DNA from 4 places in the Sphingomonas fucosidasi genome. Region 3 is predicted to be linked to each of the others. Evidence: riboswitches for the same ligand, from Rfam matches in the RefSeq annotation. Region 3 holds a riboswitch; each other region holds the start of a gene.
The links. A riboswitch is a leader RNA that binds a small molecule or an ion and turns the genes downstream of it on or off. The one in region 3 is predicted to bind cobalamin.
Positions count from the first base shown of each region.

Region 1: another riboswitch for cobalamin. It lies ahead of cobW (cobalamin biosynthesis protein CobW); the one in region 3 lies ahead of U1737_RS03185 (DUF1636 domain-containing protein).
Region 2: another riboswitch for cobalamin. It lies ahead of U1737_RS05165 (TonB-dependent receptor); the one in region 3 lies ahead of U1737_RS03185 (DUF1636 domain-containing protein).
Region 4: another riboswitch for cobalamin. It lies ahead of U1737_RS15670 (TonB-dependent receptor plug domain-containing protein); the one in region 3 lies ahead of U1737_RS03185 (DUF1636 domain-containing protein).

Region 1 covers NZ_JAXOJR010000001.1:516,689-523,807, reverse strand. Annotated here, with positions in the region: gene U1737_RS02310 (HoxN/HupN/NixA family nickel/cobalt transporter) at 163-1,212, shown strand; cobalamin riboswitch at 1,384-1,600, shown strand; gene cobW (cobalamin biosynthesis protein CobW) at 1,706-2,743, shown strand; gene cobN (cobaltochelatase subunit CobN) at 2,752-5,985, shown strand; gene cobG (precorrin-3B synthase) at 5,982-7,119, shown strand, end outside.
Region 2 covers NZ_JAXOJR010000002.1:353,877-360,995, forward strand. Annotated here, with positions in the region: gene kynU (kynureninase) at 1-1,163, shown strand, start outside; gene U1737_RS05165 (TonB-dependent receptor) at 1,605-3,776, opposite strand; cobalamin riboswitch at 3,945-4,184, opposite strand; gene U1737_RS05170 (PepSY-associated TM helix domain-containing protein) at 4,491-5,672, opposite strand; gene U1737_RS05175 (TonB-dependent receptor) at 5,675-7,119, opposite strand, start outside.
Region 3 covers NZ_JAXOJR010000001.1:728,416-735,534, reverse strand. Annotated here, with positions in the region: gene U1737_RS03210 (FAD-dependent oxidoreductase) at 1-1,267, shown strand, start outside; gene U1737_RS03205 (UBP-type zinc finger domain-containing protein) at 1,336-1,569, shown strand; gene U1737_RS03200 (peptidylprolyl isomerase) at 1,816-2,487, shown strand; gene U1737_RS03195 (NAD(P)/FAD-dependent oxidoreductase) at 2,648-4,264, opposite strand; gene cobO (cob(I)yrinic acid a,c-diamide adenosyltransferase) at 4,319-4,924, shown strand; cobalamin riboswitch at 5,131-5,325, shown strand; gene U1737_RS03185 (DUF1636 domain-containing protein) at 5,498-5,905, shown strand; gene cobT (nicotinate-nucleotide--dimethylbenzimidazole phosphoribosyltransferase) at 5,902-6,915, shown strand; gene U1737_RS03175 (histidine phosphatase family protein) at 6,924-7,119, shown strand, end outside.
Region 4 covers NZ_JAXOJR010000008.1:179,830-186,948, forward strand. Annotated here, with positions in the region: gene msrB (peptide-methionine (R)-S-oxide reductase MsrB) at 1-103, opposite strand, end outside; gene U1737_RS15665 (TonB-dependent receptor) at 291-2,354, shown strand; cobalamin riboswitch at 2,528-2,742, shown strand; gene U1737_RS15670 (TonB-dependent receptor plug domain-containing protein) at 2,858-4,756, shown strand; gene U1737_RS15675 (ABC transporter substrate-binding protein) at 4,753-5,553, shown strand; gene U1737_RS15680 (FecCD family ABC transporter permease) at 5,711-6,679, shown strand; gene U1737_RS15685 (ABC transporter ATP-binding protein) at 6,670-7,119, shown strand, end outside.

The DNA.
Region 1 (7,119 bases), 210 kb from region 3:
CGAGGCACGGTGAACGCCGCCTGCGTGACACTGGCTGAGCGACGACCATGTGGCGGGGTCCGCATCGGTGTCGTGCGTCGGCCGCTCATGGCGTCCGGTCGTCGCATGACCCGGCCGTTCGCGGCAGGCCCCCGTCCTCGTCGGACGCTGCGGGGCTATTGCATGACGACTTTGACGATTGAGCGACCGACGCGGGTTTCGACACGCAAGCGCATCGGCTGGATGTTCTTAGGCCTGATCGTGGCCAACATCGCGGCGTGGTGCTGGGCGTTCTCGCTGTTCCACGCGCAGCCGCTGATGCTCGGCACGGCCTTGCTGGCCTGGGGCCTCGGCCTGCGGCACGCAGTCGATGCGGACCACATCGCCGCGATCGACAACGTGACGCGCAAGCTCATGCAGGACGGCCATCGCCCGATCGCGGTCGGCTTCTGGTTCGCGATCGGCCATTCGGGGATCGTCCTGATCGCCGCCGTCGCGATCGCGCTCACCGCCAGCGCGCTGTCGCAGTTCGAGGCGTTCAAACAGGTCGGCGGCGTCGTCGCGACGACGATCTCCGCGCTGTTCCTTTTCACGATCGCCGCGATGAACCTCATCATCCTGCGCTCGGTCTGGCGCACCTTCGGCCATGTCCGCGGCGGCGGGACCTATGTCGAGGAGGATCTCGACCTCCTGCTCGGCAACCGCGGGCTGCTCGCGCGACTGTTCCGGCCGATGTTCCGGCTCGTCACGCGAAGCTGGCACATGGCCCCGCTCGGCTTCCTGTTCGGGCTCGGCTTCGACACCGCTACGGAAGTCGCGATCCTCGGCCTTTCCGCAAGCCAGGCCGCCGACGGTCTCTCGATCGGCATCGTGCTGGTGCTTCCCGTACTGTTCGCGACCGGCATGGCGCTGGTCGACACCGCGGACGGCGTCGTCATGCTCGGTGCTTACGAATGGGCGTTCGTGAAGCCGATCCGCAAACTCTACTACAACATCACCATCACGCTGATCTCCGCAATCGTCGCGATCGCAATCGGCGGGATCGAGACACTGGCGCTGCTTGGCGCAAAGCTGGGCTTGACCGGCGGCATCTGGGATCTGGCGGCCGCACTGGGCGAAAATTTCAACGGCCTCGGCTTCGCGATCATCGGCCTGTTCGTCCTCTGCTGGGTGCTGAGCTTCGCGATCTACCGCTGGAAACGCTTCGACGAGATCGAGGTGAGGCACGGGTAGCCGCCCCCCTCCGTCACCCCGGACTTGTTCCGGGGTCCACCGTCCCGCAAACTCACAACTATCGAGTATGCGGAACCGTGGATGCCGGAACGAGCCCGGCATGACGAACGCAAGGCGCATTGGCACACTCGCCAAATTCCTCTAACCCACCACTGAGGCTCGGTTTCACCGAACCTCACAGATCGCGCCGGTGCCCTTCGGGGCTTGAATGGGAATGCGGTGCGGGAGGGTGTCCTCCCAATGCCGCAGCTGTCCCTGCAACTGTAAGCGGTGAGCGAGACGCACACGCCCTTCGTTTCGGAGGGCAGCCACTGGGTGAAAACCTGGGAAGGCGTACGTCGAGCTTCGACCCGCGAGCCAGGAGACCTGCCAGCGCAATGGTCGCTCTTGCTACGATCCAGGGGATGGTCGCGGCACGGTACTCCGTCTGAGCGACGAACGCGTGCGGCCGAAAGGTCGTGCGTGCGTGCTTTTAGACGTCGAGGAAATAATCATGTCCGATCTTTCAAAGGTCCCCGTCACCATCGTCACCGGCTTCCTGGGCGCGGGCAAGACCACGCTCATCAGCCACCTGATCCGCAACGCGAACGGCCGCCGCCTTGCGGTCGTCGTCAACGAATTCGGCACGCTCGGCATCGACGGCGACATCCTCAAGGGCTGCGCGATCCCCGATTGCCCGGCCGAAAACGTCGTCGAGCTGGCCAATGGCTGCATCTGCTGCACCGTCGCCGACGACTTCATCCCGACCGTCGAGACCTTGCTCGCACTCGACCCGCGCCCCGATCACATCCTGATCGAGACCTCCGGCCTCGCATTGCCCAAGCCGCTGCTGAAGGCATTCGACTGGCCCGCGATCCGCTCGCGCATCACCGTCGACGGCGTCATCGCGCTCGCCGATGCCGAGGCGGTCGCCGCGGGTCGCTTCGCCCCAGACGTCGCCGCGCTCGACGCGCAGCGCGCCGCCGACCCCAGCGTCGATCACGAGACGCCGTTGTCGGAAGTGTTCGAGGACCAGCTCGCCTGCGCAGATCTCGTACTCCTGACCAAGGTCGACCTCGCCGGACCCGAAGGCGTCGCCAAGGCGCGCGCGGTGATCGCCGCAGAGTCCGCACGGCCGCTCCCGGTCATCGACCTCACCGACGGCATCATCGACCCGCGCGTGATCCTCGGTCTCAACGCCGCCGCCGAAGACGACATCGCCAGCCGCCCCTCGCATCACGACGGCGAGGACGATCACGAGCATGACGATTTCGACAGCGTCGTCGTCGAGCTGGGCGAGATCGCCGACCCCGCCGATCTGACCGCGAAGATCGAGGCGCTCGCCCGCAGCGCCGACATCCTCCGCGTGAAAGGGTACGCCGCCGTCACCGGCAAGCCGATGCGCCTCCTCGTCCAGGCCGTCGGCGCGCGCGTCCGGACGCAGTACGACCGCCCCTGGCGCGCGGGCGAACCGCGCCGCACGCAACTCGTGGTGATCGCCGAGCACGACCGGATCGACGAGGCCCGCATCAAGGCCGCGCTGGACGGCTGAGGCCCACGATGCACGTCGTCTTCCGCGAGACCCACGGGGTGGAGGAAAGCGCGGTCCCGCAGGACCTCGCCCAATCCCCTGCGGATCTCGTCGTCCTATCCTTCTCCGACGGTGACCTCGGCGCATTCGCGGCGGGTTGGAGACGTGCGGATGCTGCCGGAAGTCGGCTTCCGTCGCTACGCCTCGCGAACCTGACCGCGCTCCAGCACCCGCTCTCGGTCGACACCTATGTCGAGCAAACGTTGGCCGGCGCGAAGGGCATCCTGATCCGGCTGATCGGGGGCCGCTCCTATTGGAGCTACGGCCTGCAACAGGTCGAAAACCTCGCACGCAAGAAGGGCATCGCGCTCGCTGTTCTCGCCGCGGACGGTCGCATCGACACGCGCCTCGACGCCGCTTCGACGATCCCGCTCTCGACGCTGCGCCGCCTGGCTCACCTCTGCGACACCGGCGGCGCGGTCGCGGCGCAGGCGGCACTCGCGCAGTTCGCGCTGGCCGCCGGTTGCTATGCCGGCCCGGTCACCGGAGTCCGTGCGATCGCCGATGTAGGCGGCTGGCAACCGCACGACGGCGTGACGTGCCCGGCCGCGTTCGCGCTCAACGCGCACCGCCCCCGCGTGCTGGTCGTATTCTACCGCTCCTACCTGACCGCCGCCGACCTCCACCCGATCGAAGCCCTGCACGCCGAACTGACCGCGCGAGGCTTCGACGTCCTCGGCCTCTTCGCGCCCTCGCTCAAGGCACCGGATGCGGCCGGCTGGATGGGCCATTGGGTCCGAGCTTTGAAACCCGCCGCGATCGTCAACGCCACCGCCTTCTCCGCACGCGGCGCGAGCGACACGACCCCACTCGACGACGCCGACGTCCCCGTCTTCCAGATCGCGCTGGCCACCTCCGACCGCGCCGCCTGGGCCGGTGCCACACGTGGCCTGTCGCCCGCCGACCTCGCCATGCACGTGGTCCTTCCCGAAGTGGACGGCCGCCTCTTCGCCGGCGTCGCCAGCTTCAAGGAAGCCGCCGCGAGGGACGGCGACCTCGAATACACCCGCCGCGAACACCGCGCCGACCCCGCGCGCATCACCGCGATCGCTGCGCGGATCGAAGCCTGGACGAACCTCGCCAGCAAACCCATCGCCGACCACCGCATCGCGATCGTCCTCTCGACCTATCCCGGCAAGACGTACCAGATGGCACACGCCGTCGGTCTCGACGCGCTCGCCTCCACGCAGGCGATCCTCGCCGACCTTACTCAGGCCGGTTACGCGATCACGCCCGATGCAACCGATCTGGCCACCTCGCGCATTCACTGGCCGCTCGCCGAGTACCGCAAAGCCCTCGCGCACCTCCCCGAAGCTCTGCGAAAGGACCTTCAGGAAACCTGGGGCGATCCAACCGAAGACTTCGCTTTCACCGCGATCGACCAGGGCGGGGCACTCGTCGCCCTCCAGCCCGAACGCGGCCGAATCGAGCAACGTGCGGAAGAGTATCACGACCTCTCGCGCTGCCCTTGTCACGCCTACGTCGCCTTCTACCTCTGGCTCCGCACGCGCGGCACCGACGCGCTGGTCCATGTCGGCGCGCACGGCACGCTAGAATGGCTGCCCGGTAAGTCGGTCGCGCTGTCCGACGCCTGCTGGCCCGAAGCGCTCACCGGCGCGATGCCCGTCATCTACCCGTTCATCGTCAACGACCCCGGCGAAGCTGCCCAGGCCAAACGCCGCATCGGCGCGGTCACTCTAGGCCACGTCCCGCCACCACTCGAACGCACCCGTACCGGCGCCGGCCTCGGCCGTCTCGAAGCGCTGCTCGACGAATTTTCCAACGCCGACGGCCTCGATCCCGCCCGCCGCGACCGCCTGCAACGCGACATCCGCGACGAAGCCACCGCCACCGGCCTCGCCGCCACGCTAGGGCTCGACGATGCACAGTCACAGGCGGACGCGATCACCCGGATCGACACGTTCGTCTGCGACGTGAAGGAAAGCCAGTACGGCGACGGCCTCCACATCTACGGCCGCGGCGACCAAGGCGAAGCCGAACGCGCCGGGCTCCAGTCCGCGCTCCAGGGCAAACGCATCGCGTCCGGCCCCTCCGGCTCCCCGTGGCGAGGCCGCGCAGACGTCCTACCGACCGGCCGCAACCTCTACACCACCGATCCCCGAGCAGTCCCCTCCCGCGCCGCCCATACCCAAGGCGTCAAACTCGCCGATGAACTCGTCCGCCGTCACCTACAGGACCACGGCGACTACCCCCGCAATCTCGTGGTCGACCTATGGGCCTCGGCAACGATGCGGACCGCCGGCGAGGAGTTCGCGATGGCGCTCCACCTGCTCGGGGCGGAGCCCGTCTGGGACATGCAGTCCGACCGCGTGACGGGCGTCGAGATCCTCCCGCTCGCCAATTTCGACCGTCCCCGCATCGACGTCACCCTGCGCGTATCCGGTCTGTTCCGCGACGCCTTCCCGACGCTCTGCACGATGTTCGGCCAAGCCGTCCGCGCGCTCGCCGCACGCGACGAACCGGCCGATTGGAACCCGTTCGTCGGCAAGCCGGTCAGCGCTCGCGTATATGGTCCCGAACCCGGTCGCTACGGCCTGAGCATGGGCGACGCCGCCGAAACCTACACGCCAGAGGCTCGACTGGAAGCTGGCCAAGCGTGGCTATCCGCCTCCAGCCACGCGCTCGACGACGGCGTAGAAAGTTTCGACCCGACCGGCATCCGCGACCGCGTCGCTGCCGCCGACGCCTTTGTCCACGCCCAGGATTTGCCCGAAACCGACCTCCTTCTCGCCGCCGACTACGCCGCCCACGAAGCAGGCTTCGCTGCCGCGCAATCGGTCGCCGGGGGTAACGCCACCCTCTACCATCTAGACGCGAGAGACCCGACCCAAGCCAGGGCCCGTCCGCTCAAGGAGGAAATAGCCCGCGTCGTCCACGCCCGCGCGGCGAACCCCGCCTGGGTCGACGGCATGATGCGCCACGGCTTCCGCGGCGGTGCGGAGATCGCCGCCACGCTCGATCATCTCGGCGCCTTCGCCCACCTCGCCAGCGCGGTCCGCCCCGAACTGATCGACCTCTATTACGACGCCACGCTCGGCCGCGACGATGTCCACGCCTTCCTCGCCGAAGCGAACCCCGGCGCGCTGGCGGCGATGCAGGCGCGCTTCGCCGCGCTCCACGCCGCGGACCTGTGGCCGACCCGCCGCAACTCGATCCTCGCGCGCCTGGATTTGCCGTCGTGAGCGCATTCCAGGTCAAAGGCTGGTGCCCCGACGCATGGCGCCCGATGATGGCCGGCGACGGCCTGCTCGTTCGCGTCCGCCCCCCGCTCGGTCGCCTGACCCGCGCGCAGGTTCTGGGCCTTGCCGACGCCACGACGCGGCACGGCAACGGCCAGATCGACGCCACCACCCGCGCGAACCTCCAGATCCGCGGCGTCCGCGAGGATAGCTGGCGCGCGCTGATCGACGCGCTTCTCGATCTCGGCCTGATCGACCGGGACCAGACCCGAGAGGCGCGCGCCAACATCCTCGTCGCACCCGACTGGCGCGCCGGCGACGACACCCACCGCATCGCCGAAGAGTTGCGCGCCCGCCTGTCCGAACTGCCCGACCTCCCCGGCAAAGTCGGCTTCGCGATCGATGCCGGCGCCACGCCGACGCTGCAGGACGCCCCCGCCGACTTCCGCATCGAACGCGTCGCATCTGGTCAATTGATCCTCCGCCCAGACGGTCGCGAGCGCGGCACGCCGCTGTCGCCCGGCACCGAAGTCGACCACCTGATCGCGCTAGCCCGATGGTTCGTGGACAGCGGCGGCGCCGCGAGCGGTCGCATGGCACGACACGACGCGCCGCTTCCCGATTTGGCTGCCGGCATCACGTCCCCCGCGCCATCGGCGCACAGGCTCCAACCCGGCAGGCACCCTCTCGGCGTCGCGCTCGGCCTGCCATTCGGCCGGGTCTCGGCGACGGCACTGACCCGCTTCCTTGAAGCCGAAACTGCCGTCGAGGCGATCCGCCTGACACCCTGGCACATCGCGATCTGCGAAACGGCTGCCAAGCTCCGCGTGCAGCCGGACCCCGCCGACTTCATCACCGATCCATCCTCGCCGATCCTACGCACGGATGCCTGCGTAGGCGCACCGGCCTGCCCGCAAGCTACCGTCGAAACCCGCAGCCTCGCACACCGCCTAGCCCCCCACGTCACCGGCCGCCTCCACGTCTCCGGATGCGCCAAGGGATGCGCGCGCGCGCGCCCCGCCGACGTGACGCTCACCGGGCGCGAAGGCCGCTACGACCTCGCCTTCGACGCCCGCGCCGGTGCGCCACCCACTCTCGCCGATCTCGACATCGCGCAGATACTCGCCCAGTTCGGAG
Region 2 (7,119 bases), on a different contig from region 3:
ATCGCGACAAATTCGCGCTCCCCGAAGGCGTGATCTACCTCGACGGAAACTCGCTCGGCGCGCTCCCCAGAGCGACGCCCGCAGCACTCGCCGACGTCGCCACCCGCCAATGGGGCGATCGCCTGATCCGCAGCTGGAACGAAGGCTGGATCGAAGCCCCCCAGCGGATCGGCGCCAAGATCGCGCCGCTGATCGGTGCCGCCGCCGACGAAGTGATCATCGGTGACACCACCTCGACGCATCTTTTCAAGGCACTCGTCGCCGCGCTTCGCAGCAACCCCGACCGCCACACGGTGCTCAGCGAATCGGGCAATTTCCCGACTGACTTGCACATAGCGGAGGGCGCCGTCGCCTGCGTCCCCGGTGCACGCCTGAAAGTGGTCGCCCGCGCAGACCTGGCCGCCGCACTCGACGCAGACACCGCGGTCCTCCTGCTCACCCATGTCCACTACAAGACCAGCGACCGCTTCGACATGCCCGCCTGGACCGCCCGCGCGCACGCCGCCGGCGCGCTCATGCTCTGGGACCTCAGCCACAGCGTCGGCGCGGTCCCGATCGACCTCGGCGGCGCCGACGCCGACCTCGCCGTCGGCTGCACGTACAAATACCTCAACGGCGGCCCCGGCGCGCCCGCCTTCCTCTACGTCGCCAAGCGATGGCAGGATGCGCTCGCCAGCCCCCTGTCCGGCTGGATGGGCCACGCCGCGCCGTTCGCGTTCGAGGATGCCTATCGCCCCGCCCCCGGCATGAAGCGCTGGCTCGCCGGCACCCCGGCGATGCTCTCGACCGCCGCGCTCGAAACCGCGCTCGACCTCTGGGTCGACCTCGACCAGCACGCCGTCGCCACCAAAAGCGCAGCACTCTTCGACATCCTCGCCGCCGCCGGCGACGCACTGGGCCTCGACTGTGTCAGCCCGCGCGACCCGGCGCGGCGCGGCAGCCACATCAGCTTCCGCCACCCCCAGGCCTATGCGATCACCCAGGCGCTGATAGCCCGCGGGGTCATCGGCGACTTCCGCGATCCCGACATCCTCCGCTTGGGCCTGACGCCGCTGTACCTCAGTCACATCGACGTCTGGCGCGCCGGCGAGATCCTCCGCGAGACCCTAGAGACCCAGGCATGGCAAAATCCGCGATTCGCACAGCGCCTTGCGGTGACGTGACGGCACGAAGGGACATGTCCGCTAACGCCCACTTGAGGACATCCGCATTGTCAAATACGCTATCAGAAGCTTAACGAGGGAGCGTCGACCAATGAGCCGCAGATTGCTGGGATTAGGCAACGCCGCGTTGACTGTGTTCGGAATTTTTACCGCACTTAACTGGGGTAGCAGCATCGCCTATGTCGCCGGGACGTGGTTCGGCTCTCATTAACGTTTCAACTGCCAGCGTCCGCTTTCCTCTCCCAACCCGGACGTTCCCAAAATCCGGTCGTTTGGGAAACCTGGCTGCGATGAAACCGTTACCGTGCGAGCCTTTTCCACCCGAGCCAGATCCCGTTTATCGACGTGGTGATTCCTGCGATCGAGAACTGCGCGATCCAGCGATGAACGCGGTAGAGCCAGCGCCGGGCGATCTTGCCGAGCGCCGGCGGTCCGAGGGTGTTAGAAGCTGACACGAAGCGAGACGTCGACCGAGCGGGGACGGCCAAGCACCCATTGCTGGTTGGTATACGTACTGAGCGCGTAGTCCCGGTCGAACAGGTTGTAGCCGTGGACAGCGACCGCGACGCGCGGCGTCACCGCATAGGAGAGCGTGGCATCGACCGTGGTATAGCTGGGGATGCGGAAGCTGTTGGCGTTGTCCGAATAACGACGCCCGACGTAGCGCAGCCCGGCGTGCGCCTGAAGCGCGCGCGTCGCGTTCCAGCGCAGCCAGAGATTGGCGAGCGTCTCGGGCACGTCCGGCGGGGTATTGCCGTTGAAGCTCGTGCCGCCTGAGACGAAGTCGTCGAAGGTCGCGTCGAGGATGCTGCCGTTCGCATCGATCCCAACGCCGTAAGGCAGATCGAGCGACACCGCGGCCTCGACACCCTTGGCCGATCGCTGTCCCACCTGCTCGACCGGGCTCGTCGGGGTCAGCTGCGCCAGCAGGCGCTTCTTGACGATGCGGTAGGCGGCCAGCGTCGCGGTACCGTGCCCGTCGAGGAACACCGCCTTGGCACCGACTTCGACCTGGTCGCCCACCGCGTTGCTGAACTGCACCTGCCCCGTCGAATAGGTGGTCAGCGTCCCGAGCGGGTCCACGCCGGTGGCATATTGCGCATAGAGCGAAACCGTCGGAACCGGCTGATAGACGCTCCCGATCCGCCAGGTCATATTGTGCAGCCGCTTGTCGAGCGCTAAGGTTTCCGTGCTGGCGCCGCCCGGATAGTCGATCGACCAACGGCGTATCCTGTCGCGTTCGTAGCGCACGCCGCCGACGATCGAGACGTGCGTGCCGAGCTTCAGCCGGTCCTCGGCAAAGACCGCATATTCGTCGATGCGCGTGCGATAGCGCGGTGCGATCCCCTGCGTGTCGACGATCAGACCGGGATCGAACGCGAAAGGATCGACCTCCGAAACCTGCGGGTCCGAACCGAAGTTGTGGGAGTAGGTGAGTTTGATGAGGTTGACGTCGAAGCCCATAACAAGGTCGTTGCTGACGCCATCGGCGATGCCTGTCCAGAGCGTCACGCTGCCCTGATCGCCCCATTGCGTCTGGTCGTGGACGATCCCGGTCATGTCGGTGCGCAGGACGCGGCCGGGCGTCCCGGCGTTGGTGCTGCCGTTGGGGCAGACCCCGCCCGCGGCGATCCAGCAATAGCTTTCGAGATTGAGCCAGTAGCGTTTGGACGTGAGGCGATAGGCCTGGTTGCTGACGGTCAGTGCATCGCTCGGCGTCCAGTCGACCTGCAGGCTGGTGCGGTTGTCGCGGTAGCGGATAAAGCCGTCGCGCGTGTTGTAGTTGCGTTCCCGGATGCGGTCGTCGAGCCGAGCGTCGATCAGCGGCGTGCCGAAATAGCGCATCGGCTTCTGGTCGCCATAATCGTCCCGCGCGGTGACGACGAGCGTGTCGGTCGGTGCCCAGCGAAGCGTGCCCGACACCGCATGGCTGCGCGACTGGCCACGATCGACATAGCCGTCCGATCGGCGATAGCTGCCATCGATGCGGTACGAGAGGCGCTCGGTGATCGCCCCCCCTGCGCCGGCTGCCACATGGAAGCTGTCCTGCGAGCCATAGCCGATCTCGCCTTCAATCTGGGTCCGCTGCGTATCGGGTTTGCGCATCAGGACATTCACCGCGCCGCCCAGCGCGCCCTGGCCGTAGAGCACGGAGGCCGGGCCGCTCAGGATGTCGATACGCTCGACCATCCACGGATCGGTGGGAAAGGTGATCGTGCCGGCAGCCGGGAACAGCCTTATGCCGTCGATGAGCTGGAGCACGGATCCCTGACCGCTGAAGCCCCGCGCGGCGAGCGCGGTGCCGCCGTTGCCGGGGTTGCCGGCGTTGCTGATGCCCGGTGCGCGGCTCGTCGCGTCGATCACCGACAGGTCGCCGCGCGCGCGGATCGTGGCGCCGTCGATGACCGAGATCGTCGCGGGAGTCTCGAGCGGCGTGAGACCCAGGCGGCTGCCGGTCGCGTTCGGCGTGGTGAGCGTGTCCTGTGCATGCTGGCCGACAACCAGAATGTCCTCGTTGTCGGAAGTAGGCGCGGACTGAGCGTTGAGCGGTGCTGCGAACACAGGCGACAACAAAGCCCCTGCAAACGCGAAGCGAGACGATAGGAACGGCATTACGGTAATCCCCGGGGCGTCGAGCGAACCCGGCAGGGACCTTCCGCGAACGGCCGACATCCGCGCCAGCCGGACGCCATCGCGACCGGCACGCATGCCCGTGCGGCCCCCACCGCACACGTCGTCGCTCGACGGAGTACCGTGCCTCGGCCACCCCCTGGGCCAGGCAAGAGCGACCAGACGCCGGCAGGTCTCCTGGCTCACGGGTCATCACACGATGCACGGCCTTCCCAGGCCCTCGTGACGTAACGTCTGGCCCAGTGGCTGCCCCTTCTATGAAGGAAGAAGCGATATGCATCGCGCTCGCCGCTTACAGTTGCAGGGACAGCCTCGGATTCAGGCGGCGAACCACCCTCACCGCGTTCCCTATTAAGCCCCTCTCGGGACACCGACGCGATCATGCCGGCCTGCTTCAAAAGCAGATCAGCGGCGCCGATGTATCCCGATCAATGCCTCTGGGCAATCGCCATGCCCCAAAGCCACGACCTGACAATTTCGCCGCGGCTTTAAGAGACGGCGAGATTGTAGCCACCAGACAAGCTCGTCGAACCAATGCTCGCTCGTCGTACCTTTCGCATGCAGGCAGAACCCGTGGCCACCGCGCTCGTACCGGTGCAGTTCGGCCGCAGCTCCTGCCTGTCGCCGTGCAGTGCAGATCAGCACGGCCAGATGGCGTTTCGTCAGACGATGCCGGCCGGCGTGCACACGGAGCGGCTATCGCTGGCGGCGCGGCGTGTCGCTTGGACATTCCGCCTTGGTATCTGGCCGGTATTTGCCGGCAGAGCGAACAGCCCTGCCGCGGCGCAACCAGTGAAGAAGGCCGGTCGCGAATAGCAGCGTCGGCACGAAGCCCAACAGGACCGCGAGGATCCGCGTCGCCATTCCGCCGACTGTCCCGTCGTGCAGCGTGCGTATCCAGCTCACCAGGAAGGTCCCGGTGCCGGCGCGCCGAACATCGTGCACCGCCAGCACCCGGCCCGAAGGCTGATCGACGAAGACGTAACTGCCGGGGAAGCGTGGGTGAGGATCGCCGTCCACCTGAAGTCGCACCCTGATCGGCGCATCCCGCGCGCTGGGCACATCCACGAAGACGATCCGGCCGTCAGGCAATGCCCGGTGCGCTATCCCGAACGCGCGAACGATCGTGATCCGGCCCGCTCCATCATCGACCGACTTCGGCGCGGGTATCGCCGCAGGTCGGAACAGGGCTTGCGTAACGGCAGGCAGAGCCAGCAACACGCCGGTCGCGACGAGCACGAACAGCAGCACCATGTTCCACAGGCCGGACAGCTTGTGGAGGTCCCGCAGGCGACGGATCGGTGCGGCGTCGCGCTTGAAGGCGAGCGCCTTGCGCCAGCGTCCGCGCGGCCACCAGGCCACCACGCCACTGATCAACAGCAGCAGCATCGGCACCCCGGACCAGCCCACCACCTGACCGCCGATATCCCCGGCAAGAAGGGCCATATGAAGTTGGTAGAGCCAGCTCATGAGATAGCCGCCCCACGGTTCGGCACGAACGATGCGCGTGCCATCGGCCGAGAACCATACCATCATCCGGTCGCCGTGGTGGCCGGGCGCCGGATAATAGCGCGCCGGGATCGCACCGCCTTCGCCCGTTGCTTCAAGCGTCCACTTGCCGCCTGTGTCGTGCCAGCGTGCCCGCCCGGTCGCCAGCGCGCGATCCCAGACGCGTGCGTTCAAATCGGGCGCAGGATCGTCGCGACCGGCCTGGATCGCAGGATGAAGCGCCGTGTCGATGCCGGTGTAGAAGACGAGTGCCGAGCCTGTGAGGCCCAGCACCACGAACAACAGCCCGACACTCAACCCCAGCCAGAGATGGACGCGCCGCACGAGAATGCGCGCGCGCGATGCCGCTGATCGCCGATGCCCGGTCATCGTCAGAACCGCGTCGCCAGCGCGACCTCGAACGATCGCGGCGCGCCGATATAGACGTTGGTGGTCGGATAGCCGGAATATTCGCCGTAGAAAGCATCGGTCAGGTTGCGGCCCCGCAGCGTCACGGTTGCCTGTGGTGCGACCGGGAACGATAGGCTTGCATCGAGCACGGTATGCCCTGCGACCCCGATGGTGTTGGCGGTGTCGGTGTAGAAGGCGCTCGCGTGGCGGAGGAAGCCGCCCAGCGTCACCGTGTCGGCGATCGTATAGAGCGCCGAGCCGTTGACCGTGGTCGAGGGGATGTTGATCGGACGGTTGCCGCGCCGGTCGACGCGCACGCCGCTCACCAGCTCCGAGAGTTGGTCATATTGCGCGTCGGTATAGGAGACGCCACCCGACAGGCGCAGCGCCTTCACCGGCGCGACGACCGCCGACAGTTCGACACCCTGCGACGACTGGCGGCCGCCCTGTACGGCCAAGGCCGGGTTGTTCGGGTCGCGGGTCAGGATGTCCTTCTGCGCGATGCGGTAGGCGGCGCCGGTCACGCTTGCCCGTCCGCCCCAGCCGCTTGCCTTGAACCCGGCCTCGTAGGCGCGGCCCTTGGTCAGCCGGAACCGGCTGTTCGCGATCGAGGCAAGCAGGATCGACGACACCGGCGATACCGCGGTCGTATACTGCGCATAGAGGGTCAGACCGCCGCCTGCGTCCCAGGTCGTCCCCACCCGCCACGATACGGGGTTGAAGGTCGGACTGTTGCGATCGACCGCGCCGCCCACATTCTGGATCGTCGCCCGGTCCAGCTCCATGTGATCCCAGCGCACCCCGCCGACCAGCAGCCATTTGGGCGTCAGGTTCAGCGCGTCTTCGGCGAACACGGAGGTCTGCTTCAGTTTGGAATCGAAGGTGACGTTGCCGGCGGTGAAGATCGCCGTCCCCGTGGGCAGGGGTAGGGTCGCCGGGTTGCGCACGTCCACCGCCGGCAGGGCCGAGACGGGCGCCGTCTGACGCAAGCTGACGAAATCGGTGTCGTTATGCTCGACGCCAAGGCTGAAGCGGTTGCGCCGGCCCGCGATGACGCTGTCGTTGCCGGCGACCCCGCGCGCATTCCAGAACTGGTGATCGTGGCGGAAATCCTGATTGGTCTGGCGGAAGCTGCCGTTCGGAAACGCCGGTGTGGGCGCAACGTAGGCCTGGCTGTCCGCCAGCAGGAACGCGCGTTTCGCGGTATAGCCGGTCAGATCGAGCGCGAACGTCCAACCGCTGCCGATCGACCAGTCCAGCCGCGAGCGCACGGTCGTCTCGTCGGCGCCGGAATAGGCCCCCTGCGGATTGTAGTTGCGGCGTCGCAGCGCGCGATCGGCGACCAGGCCGTTCGCGCTCGTCACCGCGTCGGTCGGGCGCAGCGCATATTGGCCGGGGATCAGCGGCAGTCCCTGATAGGTCGCGT
Region 3 (7,119 bases):
GTTGATCCTCCGCCGCGTCGGGCTGATCGAGCAGGGCAGCGGTGGCACGGTGATCGTCGGCGTGCCCGGCAGTCCGGACATCGTCCGGCTGCAGGGCTTCCTCACGCGATCGGGCTATCCCAACATCGTGCTCGATGCGGCGTCGGACGAGGAAGGCCGCGCCCTGGTCGACCGGATCGGCGTGCTGCGCGGCGATCTGCCGCTGGTGGTCTGTCCGAACGGGACGGTGCTCAAGCGGCCGACGGACGTCGAGGTCGCGGCGTGCCTGGGGATCACGCCCGATCTCGATCCGGACATAGTGTACGACGTCGCGATCGTCGGGGCGGGGCCGGCGGGGCTGGCGGCGGCGGTGTATGCGGCGTCCGAGGGACTGTCGGTGGTCGTACTCGACGAGCGCGCGATCGGCGGGCAGGCGGGGGCGTCCGCGCGGATCGAGAATTATCTGGGGTTTCCGACCGGTATCTCCGGGCAGGCGCTGGCGGGCCGTGCCTTCAACCAGGTGCTGAAGTTCGGGGCGGAGATCGCGGTGCCGCTGGAGGTCGCGCGGCTCGACTGCGATGACGCGCGGCCGGCGGACGATCCGCTGGTGCTCGCGCTGACCGGCGACAAGCGGGTCCGGTCGCGGACCGTGATCGTCGCGACGGGCGCGCGCTATCGCCGTCCCGACATCCCCGATCTGGCGATTTTCGAGGGCGCAGGCGTGTCCTATTGGGCATCGCCGATCGAGGCGCGGCTGTGCGAGGGCGAGGAGGTCGCGCTGGTCGGCGGCGGCAATTCGGCGGGACAGGCCGTGGTCTTCCTCGCCCCCCGCGTGAAACACATCCATCTGATCGTGCGACGGCCACTCGCGGCGACGATGTCGAAGTACCTGATCGACCGGATCGCGGCGCTGCCCAACGTCACCCTGCATGTCGGCACGGAGATCGTCGGCCTGGAAGGCGACCGCGCGACCGGACTGACCGGGGCGGTGTTTCGCCAGCCGGATGGCGCGATAAAGCCCTGCGCAATGCGTCACCTGTTCCTGTTCATCGGCGCCGATCCCAATGCCGGCTGGCTGCAGGGCTGCGTCGATACCGACGACAAGGGGTTCATCGTCACGGGCACGGCCGCCCTTGCGTTGCAGACGAGCCGGGCGCGTGTCTTCGCGATCGGCGACGTGCGCGCAGGCTCGACCAAGCGGGTCGCGGCGGCAGTCGGCGAGGGCGCGGCGGTGGTCGCGCAGGTCCATGTCGCGCTGGCCGACATGGCCGAACGGGAGGCGTCATGAGTTACGGCTGCACGTATAGGGATACGATCCGGTCGGTCACACCGAGCGCCTAGGGGTGTGAGGACTGCCTGCGGATCGGCAGCGAATGGGTGCATCTGCGGCTGTGTCGGGCGTGCGGGCATGTCGGCTGCTGCGACGATTCCCCGCACCGCCATGCGACCGCGCACTTTCATGCGACGCGGCATCCGATCATCGAGGGCTATGATCCGCCCGAGGGATGGGGTTGGTGTTTCATCGACGAGACGATGGTCGACCTGCCCGATCAGACGGCGCAATGGGGGCCTGTCCCGTGGTTTGTCTAGCGCAAGACTGTGCGCGCCGGAGATGGAGCGCGCGGCCTAAGTGTTCGATCCTCCCCCGCCAGGGGGAGGTGGCGCCGAAGGCGACGGAGGGGGAGGATTGCGAAACGGGCGTTTCCCGTTCCGCCCCCTCCGTCAGGCTGACGCCTGCCACCTCCCCCTGGCGGGGGGGATCGAGGGGTCGACGCTTGCGTCGTCGGATACCGACCGCTAGCCGGCATCGATCGGTAAAGGCGTGAGTAAGCGAAAATGCGGCATTGGACGATCGGGCTTTTGACCGTTGCGGCGCTCGCTACGGCGGGATCTGCGCAAAAGCCGAACCGCGCAGGACCGAAACCCGGCATCGTACGCGTTCGCTTCGTGACCTCAGAGGGGCCGATACTGCTGGCGCTGGACACCCGCCATGCGCCGAAGACGACCGCGAATTTCCTGGCTTATGTCGATGACGGGCGGTTCGACGGGACCGACTTCTACCGCGCGAGCCGTCAGAAATCGTCGCCGAAGCTTGGCTTCATCCAGGGGGGGATCCGCACCGACGCCCGCCGCATCCTGCCGCCGTTCCCGCTCGAGACGACCGCTACGACCGGGATCAAGCATCTCGACGCGACGATCTCGATGGCGCGCGGGATGACCCCGGCGTCGGCGGGCGGCAATTTCTTCATCACGGTCGGCCCGGCGCCGGCGATGGACGCGCGCGCGGGCTACCCGGGCTATGCGGCGTTCGGGCACGTCGTCGGGGGGATGGACGTGGTGAAACGCATCCTCGCTAAGCCGACCGGCGGTGGAATGGACGCGTTCAAGGACCAGATGATCCTGAAGCGCGTCACGCTGGTCAGCGCGCGACGATTGGACGGGGTGGCGAAGCCGACGGGGTTGCCGCGGGCGTGGCTGATCAAGACGAGGCCTGACCGGAGGAAGTAAGCCCTTCGTCACCCCGTACGATCCGGCGCCTATCCGCTTCGAAAAATTGCCGTCGACAGTCGTACGGTACCACGCCCTTCCTTGTTCTCCCGCGAAGGCGGGAGCACAGACTGGATCCCCGCCTTCGCGGGGAAACAAGTCTTACTTGCATGACGGAGGGTCACGCGGTCAGGCTGAGCGCGACCGCCTCCGCGACCTTGATGCCGTCGACCGCTGCCGAGAGGATGCCGCCTGCATAGCCAGCGCCTTCGCCTGCCGGGAACAGCCCGGCGGTATTAAGGCTGACGAAATCGTCGCCGCGCGTAATCCTCACCGGAGACGAGGTGCGCGTCTCTACGCCGGTCAGCACGGCGTCGGGATGATCGTAACCTGGAATCTCGCGGCCGAACGCCGGTAGCGCCTCGCGCAGTGCGGTGATCGCGAACTCGGGCAGGCATTCGGAGAGGTCGGTCATGTGCACGCCGGGCTTGTACGACGGGATCACTGAGCCCAGCGCGGTCGAGGGTCGCCCAGCGAGCAAGTCGCCGATGCGTTGCGCGGGCGCCTTGTAGTTCGAGCCACCGGCGACATAGGCGCGCGATTCCCAATGGCGTTGCAACTCGATCCCGGCGAGCGGGTGGCCGGGATAGTCGCGCTCGGGATCGATGCCGATCACGATCCCCGAGTTCGCGTTGCGTTCGTTGCGCGAATATTGGCTCATGCCGTTGGTCGCGACGCGGCCTTCTTCCGAGGTCGCGGCGACGACGGTGCCACCCGGGCACATGCAGAAGCTGTAGACGGTCCGCCCGTTCTTGCAGTGGTGCGACAGGCTGTACGCCGCCGCGCCGAGAACGGGATGGCCCGCGCAGGGGCCGAAGCGGGCCTCGTCGATCCAGGACTGCGGATGCTCGATGCGGACGCCGATCGAGAACGGCTTCGCCTCGACGTAAACGCCCTTGGCATGGAGCATCTCGAACGTGTCGCGCGCGCTGTGGCCGACCGCGAAGACGACGTGGTTGGCTTCGAGATAGTCGCCGGTGCTAAGGTGGAGGCCGCGAAGTTGGCGCGTACCGGCCTGCTCGATGATGTCGAGACCGTCGACGCGGGTGGAGAAGCGGTATTCGCCGCCCAGCGCCTCGATCGTCTCGCGCATGCTCTCGACCATCGTGACGAGGCGGAAGGTGCCGATATGCGGGTGCGCTTCGGTCAGGATTTCGGGCGGCGCGCCGGCTTTGACGAACTCGGTCAGGACTTTCCGGCCGAGATGGCGCGGGTCCTTGATCTGGCTCCAGAGCTTGCCGTCGGAGAAGGTGCCGGCACCGCCTTCGCCGAACTGGACGTTGGATTCGGGGTTGAGGACGCTTTTCCGCCAGAGGCCCCAGGTGTCCTTGGTGCGCTCGCGGACGACTTTGCCGCGATCGAGGATTATCGGCCGCAGCCCCATCTGCGCGAGGATCAGGCCGGCGAACAATCCGCAAGGTCCCGCGCCGACGACCACCGGGCGCAGGCCCTTGTAGCTCGGACCGGTTTTCGTGACGAAGCGGTACCCTGTATCCGGTGTGCGCTGGACGTGGCGATCCTTGCGGAACCGCGTGAGGACCGTGTCCTCGTTCTTCAGCGTGACGTCGACCGAATAGACCAGGTGGATGTCCATCTTGTCGCGTGCGTCATGTGCGCGGCGAGCGATGGTGTAGCGGATCAGGTCGCGCGGGGTGACGCGCAGACGGTCGCGGATCGCGGCGGGGAGCGCTTCGTCGGCGTGGTTGAGCGGGAGCTTGAGGTCGGTGATGCGGAGCATGCTCGGTCCTCTAGCGCCGCGCGGCGCGATCCGCCATCGGGAGGACGAGAGGATATGATCATGCGGACCGACGACGAGCAGAATGCCAAGAGTGCGAAGCGAAAGGAGGTCCATGACCGGATCGTCGCGAGCAAGACGATCGAGAAGGGCCTGATCATCGTCCACACCGGCAAGGGCAAGGGCAAGTCGACCGCCGCGTTCGGCATGGCGGTGCGGATGATCGGGCATGGGCGGAAAGTCGGTGTGGTGCAGTTCGTCAAGGGCGCGATGGCGACCGGCGAGAAGGCGATCTTCGATGCGTTCCCGGACCTGTGCGAATTCAAGCCGATGGGGGAGGGCTTCACCTGGGATACGCAGGACCGCGCGCGCGACATCGCGGTGGCGCGCGAGGCCTGGGACGAGGTGAAGCGGATGATCGCCGACCCATCCTATGCGATGGTAGTGGCGGACGAGCTGAACATCGTGTTGCGGTATGAGTATCTGCCGGTCGACGAGGTGCTGGCGGTGTTGGCGGCGAAGCCCGAGATGACGCATGTCGTGGTGACCGGGCGGAACGCGCCGGATGCGCTGATCGAGGTGGCGGATCTGGTCACCGAGATGACTCAGGTGAAGCATCCGTTCCGATCGGGGGTGAAGGCCCAGGCTGGCGTGGAGTTTTAGGCCGATCTCACGCGAACGTTCTGCAGGTCACGGCGCTAGCCAAAAACGCTCCGTCATCCTGACGAAAGTCAGGACCCAGAGCCACGAAGGTCGCCGCCCGTTACCCTGGGTCCTGACTTTCGTCAGGATGACGAGCGGATTGGTGGAACTGCTGGCGAGAGCACCTAACGCGCGCCGCTATCTTGCGTCCCCCAAGCCTCCCGCGTATCGCTCGACCCGCGACAGGTTTTCCCGAGGCGGCAACGCTTAGGGAAATGAAATGGGAACGGGAAACACCCGGCTGCCCCTGCAACTGTACGCGGCGAGCCATCGTGCCACATGCCATTGGGATACTCCCGAGAAGGCGGCGCGGACGGCGTTGACCCGCGAGCCAGGAGACCTGCCCGTCGCGGTCGTCTTTCGTCCGGCCAGGGTGCGCCGAACGAACGGGTAACACCCCGAGCGACGACATCGCTTCGCGTTTCGCGGAGGCCGGAGGCGTGCGCCTTTCGCCCTTCGTGCGGTGCGGGTCCGACTGTCCGAAGGGGTTCCTATGCCTAGTATAAATCGTTCTGAGATCGTCCGGGAACGGACATGCTGAAGCCGGTCGAAGACGGCGTCGCGGTGGTTGCGTGCAACACGTGCCGCCATTCCGCCGATGCGCGCGACGACGAGCAGGGCCAGCGCGGCGGCGCAAGGCTGGTGAGCGCGCTGAAAGCGGTGCAGGCAAGCGATCCCGCCTATGCCGACGTTGCGGTGCAGGAGATGCCGTGCCTGTTCGCATGCCAGGATTTCTGCACCATCCACCTGCGCGCACCCGCCAAGGTCGGTTATGTGCTCGGCCGGTTCGAACCGACCGAGGATTCCGCACGCGCGATCCTCGATTACGCGAAGCTCTACGGCGAAAGCGCGTTCGGGCAGGTGCCGTTCAAGCAATGGCCGCAGGGCGTGAAAGGCCATTTCATCACCCGCACGCCGCCCGCGGGCTTCGTCGTCGAATGACCGCGTTCGCGACGCCCGCCGCGTTTCTCGCGGCGTTGCACGGCTTGCCGCAGGCGGATGCTACGGCGCGCTCCGCTGCGGTCGCCCGGCAAGGCCAACTGACCAAGCCAACTGCGTCGCTCGGGCGGCTGGAGGATATCGCGGTCTTCATGGCCGGGTGGCAGGGCAACCCGCTGCCGCGGCTCGATCGCGGTAGCGCGGTCGTGTTCGCGGGCAACCACGGCATCGTCGCGCGCGGTGTGAGCGCGTTTCCGGCCTCGGTCACCGCGCAGATGGTCTCCAATTTCGAGGCTGGCGGCGCGGCGATCAACGCGCTGTCGCGAGCGGCGGGCCTCAAGCTGAAGATCGTGTCGCTCGACCTCGATCGCCCGACCGCGGATTTCACGCAAGCGCCGGCGATGTCGGAGGACGAGTGCCTTGCCGCGTTGAACGCTGGCGCGGCGGCGGTCGCGGATGTGCCGGACTTGGTCGTGCTCGGCGAGATGGGGATCGGCAATTCGACGACCGCCGCGGCGCTGTGCCTGGCGAGCTTCGGCGGGTCGGCGAGCGACTGGGTAGGGCCGGGTACGGGGGTCGATGATGAGGGCATCGCGCGGAAGATCGCGGTGGTCGAAGCCGGGGTCGCGTTGCACCGCGACGCGCTGGCCACGCCGTTCGAGATCTTGCGGCGGCTTGGTGGGCGCGAGTTGGCGGCGATCGCAGGCGCGGTGGTTGCCGCACGGCAGGCGGGCGTGCCGGTGATGCTCGATGGGTTCATCTGCTGTGCGGCGATCGCGCCGTTGGCGGCGGCGTGTCCCGACATTCTCGCGCATTGCCTTGCGGGCCATGTCTCGGCCGAGCCGGGGCACCGTGTTCTGCTTGAGCGAATGGGCATCGAACCATTGCTCTCGCTTGGGATGCGGCTGGGCGAGGGCAGCGGCTCTGCGACTGCGACGTTGCTGGTTCGAGCCGCGCTGGCCGTGCATGCCGAGATGGCGACGTTCGCCGAGGCGGGCGTTTCGGCGGCGTGAGCGCGTACATGCTGCACCTGATGCGGCACGGGGCGCCCGAGGTGGCGGAGCGAATGCTCGGACGGACCGACAACCCGGCAACCGAGGCGGGGATCGCCGCCTGTGTCGCACGCGCGAAGGGCATCGCGATCGAACGGATCGAGGCCTCCGATCTGATCCGCGCACGCGCCTGTGCGGCGGCGATCGGTGAACCGCGAGGCGTTA
Region 4 (7,119 bases), on a different contig from region 3:
ATTCGCCCGTTCCCGGCCGTTCGGTGCCGCTCTGCTGCGTCACGTGAAACTGCTCGGGGGTGAGCTTGGCGATCGCCTCGTCGGTCTTCTTATATTCGGTCATGGTATGTCCCATCAGCGTGAACGCATGGTTCCACCGATGTCGAAGGATCGCATCGATGGGGTTTTCGTCAATATAGGGCGTCTTGGCGCTGACCCAATGCGCGCGGTCGCAGGCCCAACGGCGATATATTCCCGGGCATCCTCCGTCCGGCTTTTCAGGCGAGGGGAAAAGCTGTCATGCGAGGCCGATGATTCGCACCCCGCTGTCCGCGCTCGCCTGCATCCTGTTCTCGTCGGGAAGCGCCCTTGCCCAATCGACCGCGGTACCGAGCGAGGCGGCGCCCGACATCGTCGTCACGGGGCGCGGGCTGGCGGATGCGCCGGGCGATCGGGCCTATGATATCGTCACGATCGAACGCGACCGGATCCAGGCGAATGCGAGCAATCGGCTGGAGAGCGTGCTTGCCGACGTCGCCGGACTGCAGCAGTTCCGCCGGTCGGACTCGCGCAGCGCCAACCCGACCAGCCAGGGCATTTCGCTGCGCGGGATCGGCGGCAATGCGTCCAGTCGCGCGCTGCTGATCTTCGACGGGGTGCCGCAGGCGGATCCGTTCGGCGGCTGGGTCGCGTTTCCGGCCTATGCGACGGGGCGGCTCGGCCGCATCCGCGTGACGCGCGGTGGTGGCAGCGGATATCAGGGGCCGGGCGCTCTGGCCGGGACGGTCGAGATGGAGAGCGCGACGCCCGATCAACTGACGCCGTTCCAGGGCAGCGTCGCCTATGGCAGCCGCGATTCGGTCGATGCGCAGGGCTCTGCGGCGCTGGTGCGCGGGGCGGGGTTCGCGACCCTGTCGGGCGCGTATGCGCGCGGCGATGGCTTTACGCCGACCGTCGAGGAAAGCCGCGGGATCGTGGATCGGGCAGCACCGTACGAGCAGGCGTCGGGGGCGCTGCGAACCGTCGTCGGGATCGGCGCGAAGACCGAATTGCAGATGAATGCCAGCGCGTTTACCGACACGCGCGACCGCGGCAGCGACTTCACCACCAACACGAGCGAGGGGGCTGATGCGAGCATCCGGCTGATCGGGCGGGGCGCGTGGGGCTATTCGGCGCTGGCGTATCTGCAGACGCGGGCGTTCGCGAGCAGCTTCAACAGCATCAATGCCGCGCGCACGACCGCGATCCAGTCGCTGAATCAGTATAATACGCCGGCCACCGGGCTGGGCGGACGGATCGAGGTCGCGCCGCCGCTGGGCGAGACCATCACGCTCAGGCTGGGTGCCGATATTCGCGACGTGAGCGGCAAGACGCAGGAACTCTATACGTTCGTCAACGCAGCGCCCACGCGACGGCGCGAGGCTGGCGGGAGCACGACGACGACCGGCGTGTTCGCCGATGGGAGCCTGGTCGCGGGCGACTTCACGTTCAGTCTTGGAGGACGGGTCGACTGGTGGTCGATCGACGGCGGCTATCTGTCCGAGCGCCCGTTGGCGACCGGCGCGGCGCTGACCGACCTGCGCTATGCAGACCGCGACGGCAGCGAGACGACCGGGCGGGCTGGCATCGCGTACCAGCCGATCGAGGCGATCACGCTGCGAGTCGCCGGCTATCGCGGATGGCGACTGCCGACGCTCAACGAACTGTACCGCCCGTTCCGGGTCGGCAACGACGCGACCGCGGCGAATGCATTGCTGTCGCCGGAGCGGCTGACCGGGGTCGAGGGTGGCGTCACGCTGACGCCGACGCCGGGCGTGAGCATCGCCGCGACCTATTTCTACAACCGGCTGAAGAACGCGATTGCCAACGTCACGACGACCAACCCGCCGCAGGTGCTGCCGGGGGTGGCGACCTACCGCGTCCGCCAGAATCTCGATGCGATCCGCGCGCATGGCTTCGAACTGGATGCATCGTATCGACCTGGTCGATTTGGCGTGCAGGCATCTTGGTCGCACACGAACTCGAAGGTCGAAGGGTCTGGGATCACCGCCGCTCTGGACGGCTTGCGGCCGGCGCAAACCCCGCGCGACCAGGTGTCGGGGACGGTCGACTGGCGGCACGACGCGGCGGCTCTGTCGTTGACCGTGCGGCATATCGGCCGGCAATTCGACGACGACCAGAATTCGCGGGTGCTTGGGGCCGCGACGACTCTCGATGCCTATGCCGCGCTGCCGATCCTGCGCGCGCTGGTGGCCGAGGTGCGCGGCGAGAACCTGTTCGACGAGCGGGTCGAGGCGGGGATCAGCGGCGCCAACATCGTCGAGCGCGCGACGCCGCGGACGATCTGGATCGGGCTGCGCTACGGAGGACGGTGAGTCCGAACGATCCTCCCCCGCCAGGGGGAGGTGGCGCCGAAGGCGACGGAGGGGGAGGACTACGCCAAAGCGGTTATCGCATTCCTCCTCCTCCGTCTGGCAAGCGCCAGCCACCTCCCCCTGGCGGGGGAGGACCAGTAGACCTCGCGTTGACCCGTGCATGTCGCGCGACTAATGCCACTCCCGTGAAGGGTTCCCGGCGACGGGATCAAAAGGGAAGTCGGTGCGTGGGCCGGGTCGTCAGATCCAAATCCGCAAGACCGGCGCTGTACCCGCAACTGTGACCGGATAGCGGCCACCCCGACATGCCACTGGGTTTCGACCTGGGAAGGCGGGGTGGGCGCGGCGACCCGGAAGCCAGGAGACCTGCCTCTCACGGTCGATCCACTGCGCGGGCGGGTGTCCGGCGCGGACGAGTGCTCCGGTCCAGCCGGGTTTCCTCGAGCGAGAGACGTCTGGCCGCCCGGCGAATGGTCGCTGGCGGTTCTGGTTAGGACGTGCCCATGACGAAATTCTTCCTTCTGCTCGGCGCCGCGGCGATCGCAGCGCCCGCTTTTGCCCAGACCATCCCCGATCCCGACGCTTCCGAAGTCGTCGTCACCGCGACCCGTGCCGCGCAACCGCTGAGCGAGATCGGCCAGGCCGTCACCGTCATCGACCGCGCCGAGATCGAGCGCCGCCAGACCGTTATCGTCTCCGACCTGCTCGCGACCACGCCGGGCGTCACCGTCACGCGTAACGGCACGGTCGGCGCGCTGACCAGCGTCCGTATCCGCGGTGCCGAGGCGGACCAGACGCTCGTCGTGATCGACGGCGTCCGCGTCAACGATCCGTCGTCGACCGGCGGCGGCTTCAACTTCGGCAATCTGCTGTCGAGCTCGGTCGAGCGGATCGAGGTGCTCCGCGGCCCGAACTCGGTGCCATGGGGCAGCCAGGCGATCGGCGGCGTCGTCAACATCATCACCGCCGCGCCAACCGGAGGCGTCCAGGCGCGCGCCAACGCCGAATATGGCTATGCCGACAGCGTGTTCGCGAGCGCGGGCGTCTCGGGCAAGTCCGGGCCGGTATCGGGCTCGCTGACCGGCGGCTATCTCCGCACCGAGGGCATCTCGTCGGCGGCCAGCGGCACCGAGCGCGACGGCTATCGCCAATATGGCGCGACCGGGCGCGTGGGCGTCGAGCTCGCGCCAGGCATCGGTCTCGACCTGCGCGGCTATTTCGCCGACAGCCGCGTCGCGATCGACGGCTTCCCGGCACCTGATTACGTGCTCGCCGACACGCCCGAATATTCGAAGACGCGCGAGGCTTACGGCTATGCCGGGCTGCACGCGAACTTCGCCGATGGCCGGTTCAACAACCGCGTCGCGTTCACGATCGCCGACATCAACCGCGACAATTACGACCCGAGCTTCGGCAGCGATCCGACCTTCATTGGTCGCGGCCGCAGCGAACGCTACGAATACCAAGGCGACTTCCGCCCGTTCGACCAGGTCCGCGTGGTCGCCGGAGTCGAGCGCGAGAACAGCCGCTTCAACGACGGCTTCACCTTCGCGGATACCGGCATCACCAGCGTCTACGGCCAGCTGATCGTCAAGCCGCTCGACATCCTCACGATCACCGGCGGCATCCGCAACGACGATCACGACGATTTCGGCAGCCACACGACGTTCGGAGCCAACGCGGCACTGGCGTTGCGCACCGGCACGACGATCCGCGCAAGCTATGGCGAAGGCTTCAAGGCACCCACCTTGTACCAGCTCTTTTCCGACTACGGGAACCGCGGCCTCGATCCGGAGACCGCGCGCAACTTCGACGTCGGTGTCGAGCAGGCGTTCCTCGCCAACCGAGTCCGCGCAGGCGTAACCTATTTCAACCGCCGTACGCGCAACCAGATCGACTTCCGCGATTGCAGCCCGGCGGAGCAGACGACCGCCGGTTCGATCTGCGTCGACCGCCCGTTCGGCGTCTACGACAACATTGCCCGCGCCGAGGCGGACGGCGTCGAGTTCACCTTGGCGCTGCGCCCGGTCGACGCGCTGACGCTGACGGCGAACTACAGCTATATCGACACCGAGAACCGCACGATCGGCAGCGATTTCGGCAACGATCTCGCGCGCCGTCCCAAGCAGACCGCAAGCGTCGACGCCGATTACCGGTTCGCGTTCGGGCTGTCCGTCGGCGGTACCGTGACGATGGTCGGCGACAGCTTCGACGACGCCGCCAATACCGCGCGGCTCGACGGCTATGCGCTGGCAGGCGTCCGCGCCGAACTGCCGATCAACGACCGGATCGCGCTGTACGGCCGCGTCGATAACCTGACCGATTCGCGGTACGAGACGGTCGCGGGGTACGGCAATTACGGCCGCGCGGCGTATGGCGGCGTGCGGTTGCGCCTGAAGTGAGGCGCGGGGCGATCCTCCTCGCGCTCCTGCTCGGGGGCTGCGCACAATCCCCCGGCGCGGGCGGTGGCGGGGGGATCGTCTCGACCAATCCGTGCGTGGATTCGGTGCTGATCCGGATCCTGCCCGCATCGCGGATTGCCGGGATCAGCCATTATTCACAGGACCCGGCGGCGACCTCGCTCCCGCTTTCGGTAGCTCGCCGCTTCCACGGCATCGCCGGGACCGCCGAAGAGGTGATCGCGCTGCACCCCGATCTCGTCATCGCCAGCACGTATACGCCGCCGGCGACCCAGGCGGCCTACGCGCGGGCCGGGCTGAAGACGCTGCTGCTCGGCATCCCCGACTCGATCGCGGAGAGCCAGGCACAGGTGACGCAGATCGCCGACGCGGTCGGTGCGCCCGCGGGTGGCGCGCGGATCAACGCCGATATCGACCGTGCTGTGGTGCGCTGGAGCCGCAAGGACGGCCCGTCGCCAAGCGCGTTGCTCTATATAAGCGGCGATCTCGCGACCGGAGGGAGCACGTTGCTGAACGAGATGATGACCCGCGTCGGCTTCCGCAACGCCGCCGCCAGCTACGGTCTGACGCATACCGGCACGCTCTCGGCGGAGACGATCGTGACGCAGCCCCCGTCCATCGTGATCGCCCCCGAACGCGCCAGCCGCGGCACCGCGCTGCGCCGCCGCCTGCTGCCGACCACGCCGCAAGCCGTCTTCTCCCGCGTCCTGATCAACTGCGGCGGCCCGACCATCCCCCCCGCACTCGAACGCCTCGCTGCGATCAGGGCGGGGCTGTGATGCGACACCCATACCAAAACCACCCCGGCGAAGGCCGGGGCCCAACTGGGATGGCGGAAATAATGGAGCGCTGCACGCCGTCACGTTCGTTCCCCAATTGGGCCCCGGCCTTCGCCGGGGTGGCGGCAGTCGTCGGTATGCTTGCGGTGGACCTGTGATGACCCGCACGCCCAAACTCATCACCCTTGGCCTGCTGGTCATCCTCCTGTTCGGCCTGTCGCTCGGCTGCGGGAAAGTCTGGGTGCCGCTCGACGCCTGGTTCTCGAGCGACCCGCGCTGGTGGATCATCCTCGAACTCCGCCTGCCACGCGCGGTCCTCGGCCTCGTGCTCGGCGCCACGCTCGGGCTGTCGGGAGCGGTCCTGCAAGGCTATCTCCGCAACCCGCTCGCCGACCCCGCCGTCGTCGGCATATCGTCGGTCGCAGCACTCGGCGCAGTCGCCGCGATCATCTTCGGGGCCGGTTCGGGATCCGCGATCTTCGCCGCCGCGATGCTCGGAGCAGGGGGCGCGGTCGCGCTGCTCGCCGCGCTGACATGGCGATCGCCGAGCGCGATCACCTTCATCCTCGCCGGCACCGTGCTCGCCAGCCTTGCCGGCGCGCTGACCGCGTTCCTGATCTCGATCGCGCCAAATCCCTATGCGGTCGCCGAGGTCATCGACTGGATCATGGGCGCGCTCACCGACCGCGGCTGGGACGACATCACGCTCGCCTTGCCGCCGATGCTGCTCGGCGGCGTCCTGCTGATGCTCACCGGCCGCTCGCTCGATGCATTGTCGCTAGGCGAGGCGGCGGCGCGATCGCTCGGGATTAGGATGGGCCGCATCCGGTGGCTGGTCGTGCTCGGCACTGGGCTCGTGGTCGGCGCGGGCGTCGCGGTGACCGGCGTGATCGGCTTCGTCGGTCTCGTCGTCCCGCATCTGCTGCGCCCGATCTTCGGCCACCGCCCGAGCGCGCTATTGCTCCCCTCGGCGCTCGGCGGCGCGGCGCTCGTACTCGCCGCCGACAGTCTCGTCCGCCTCGCCCCCGGCGCAGGCGAAGTCCGTCTCGGCGTCGCGATGGCGCTGATCGGCGCGCCGTTCTTCCTGGGGCTGCTGGTCAAGGAACGAGGCCGAGCATGGATCTGATCGTCGACGCACTGCGCGTAAAGCTCGGCAAGCGCACCGTCCTTCACGACGTTTCCGCGCATCTCCGCCCCGGCCGCGTCACCGCAATCCTCGGCCCAAACGGCGCCGGCAAGAGCACGCTGGTCAAGGCCGCCGCCGCGCTCGTCGGTGGCAGCGCGGGCAGCGTCCGACTCGACACGCAGGACGTCGCGACGATGGACCCGCGCGCGCGCGCCCGCGCGATCGGCTACCTCCCGCAGGACGCGACGGTCCACTGGAACATCGTCGCGCGCGATGTCGTCGCGCTCGGCCGCCTGCCGCACCTCGGCGCGCATGCCGCCCCATCGCCCGACGACCACGCCGCCGTCGAGCGTGCGATGCACGATACCGAGACCACGCACCTCGCCGATCGCCCGGTCGGCGAACTTTCCGGCGGCGAGCGCGCCCGCGTCCTGCTCGCG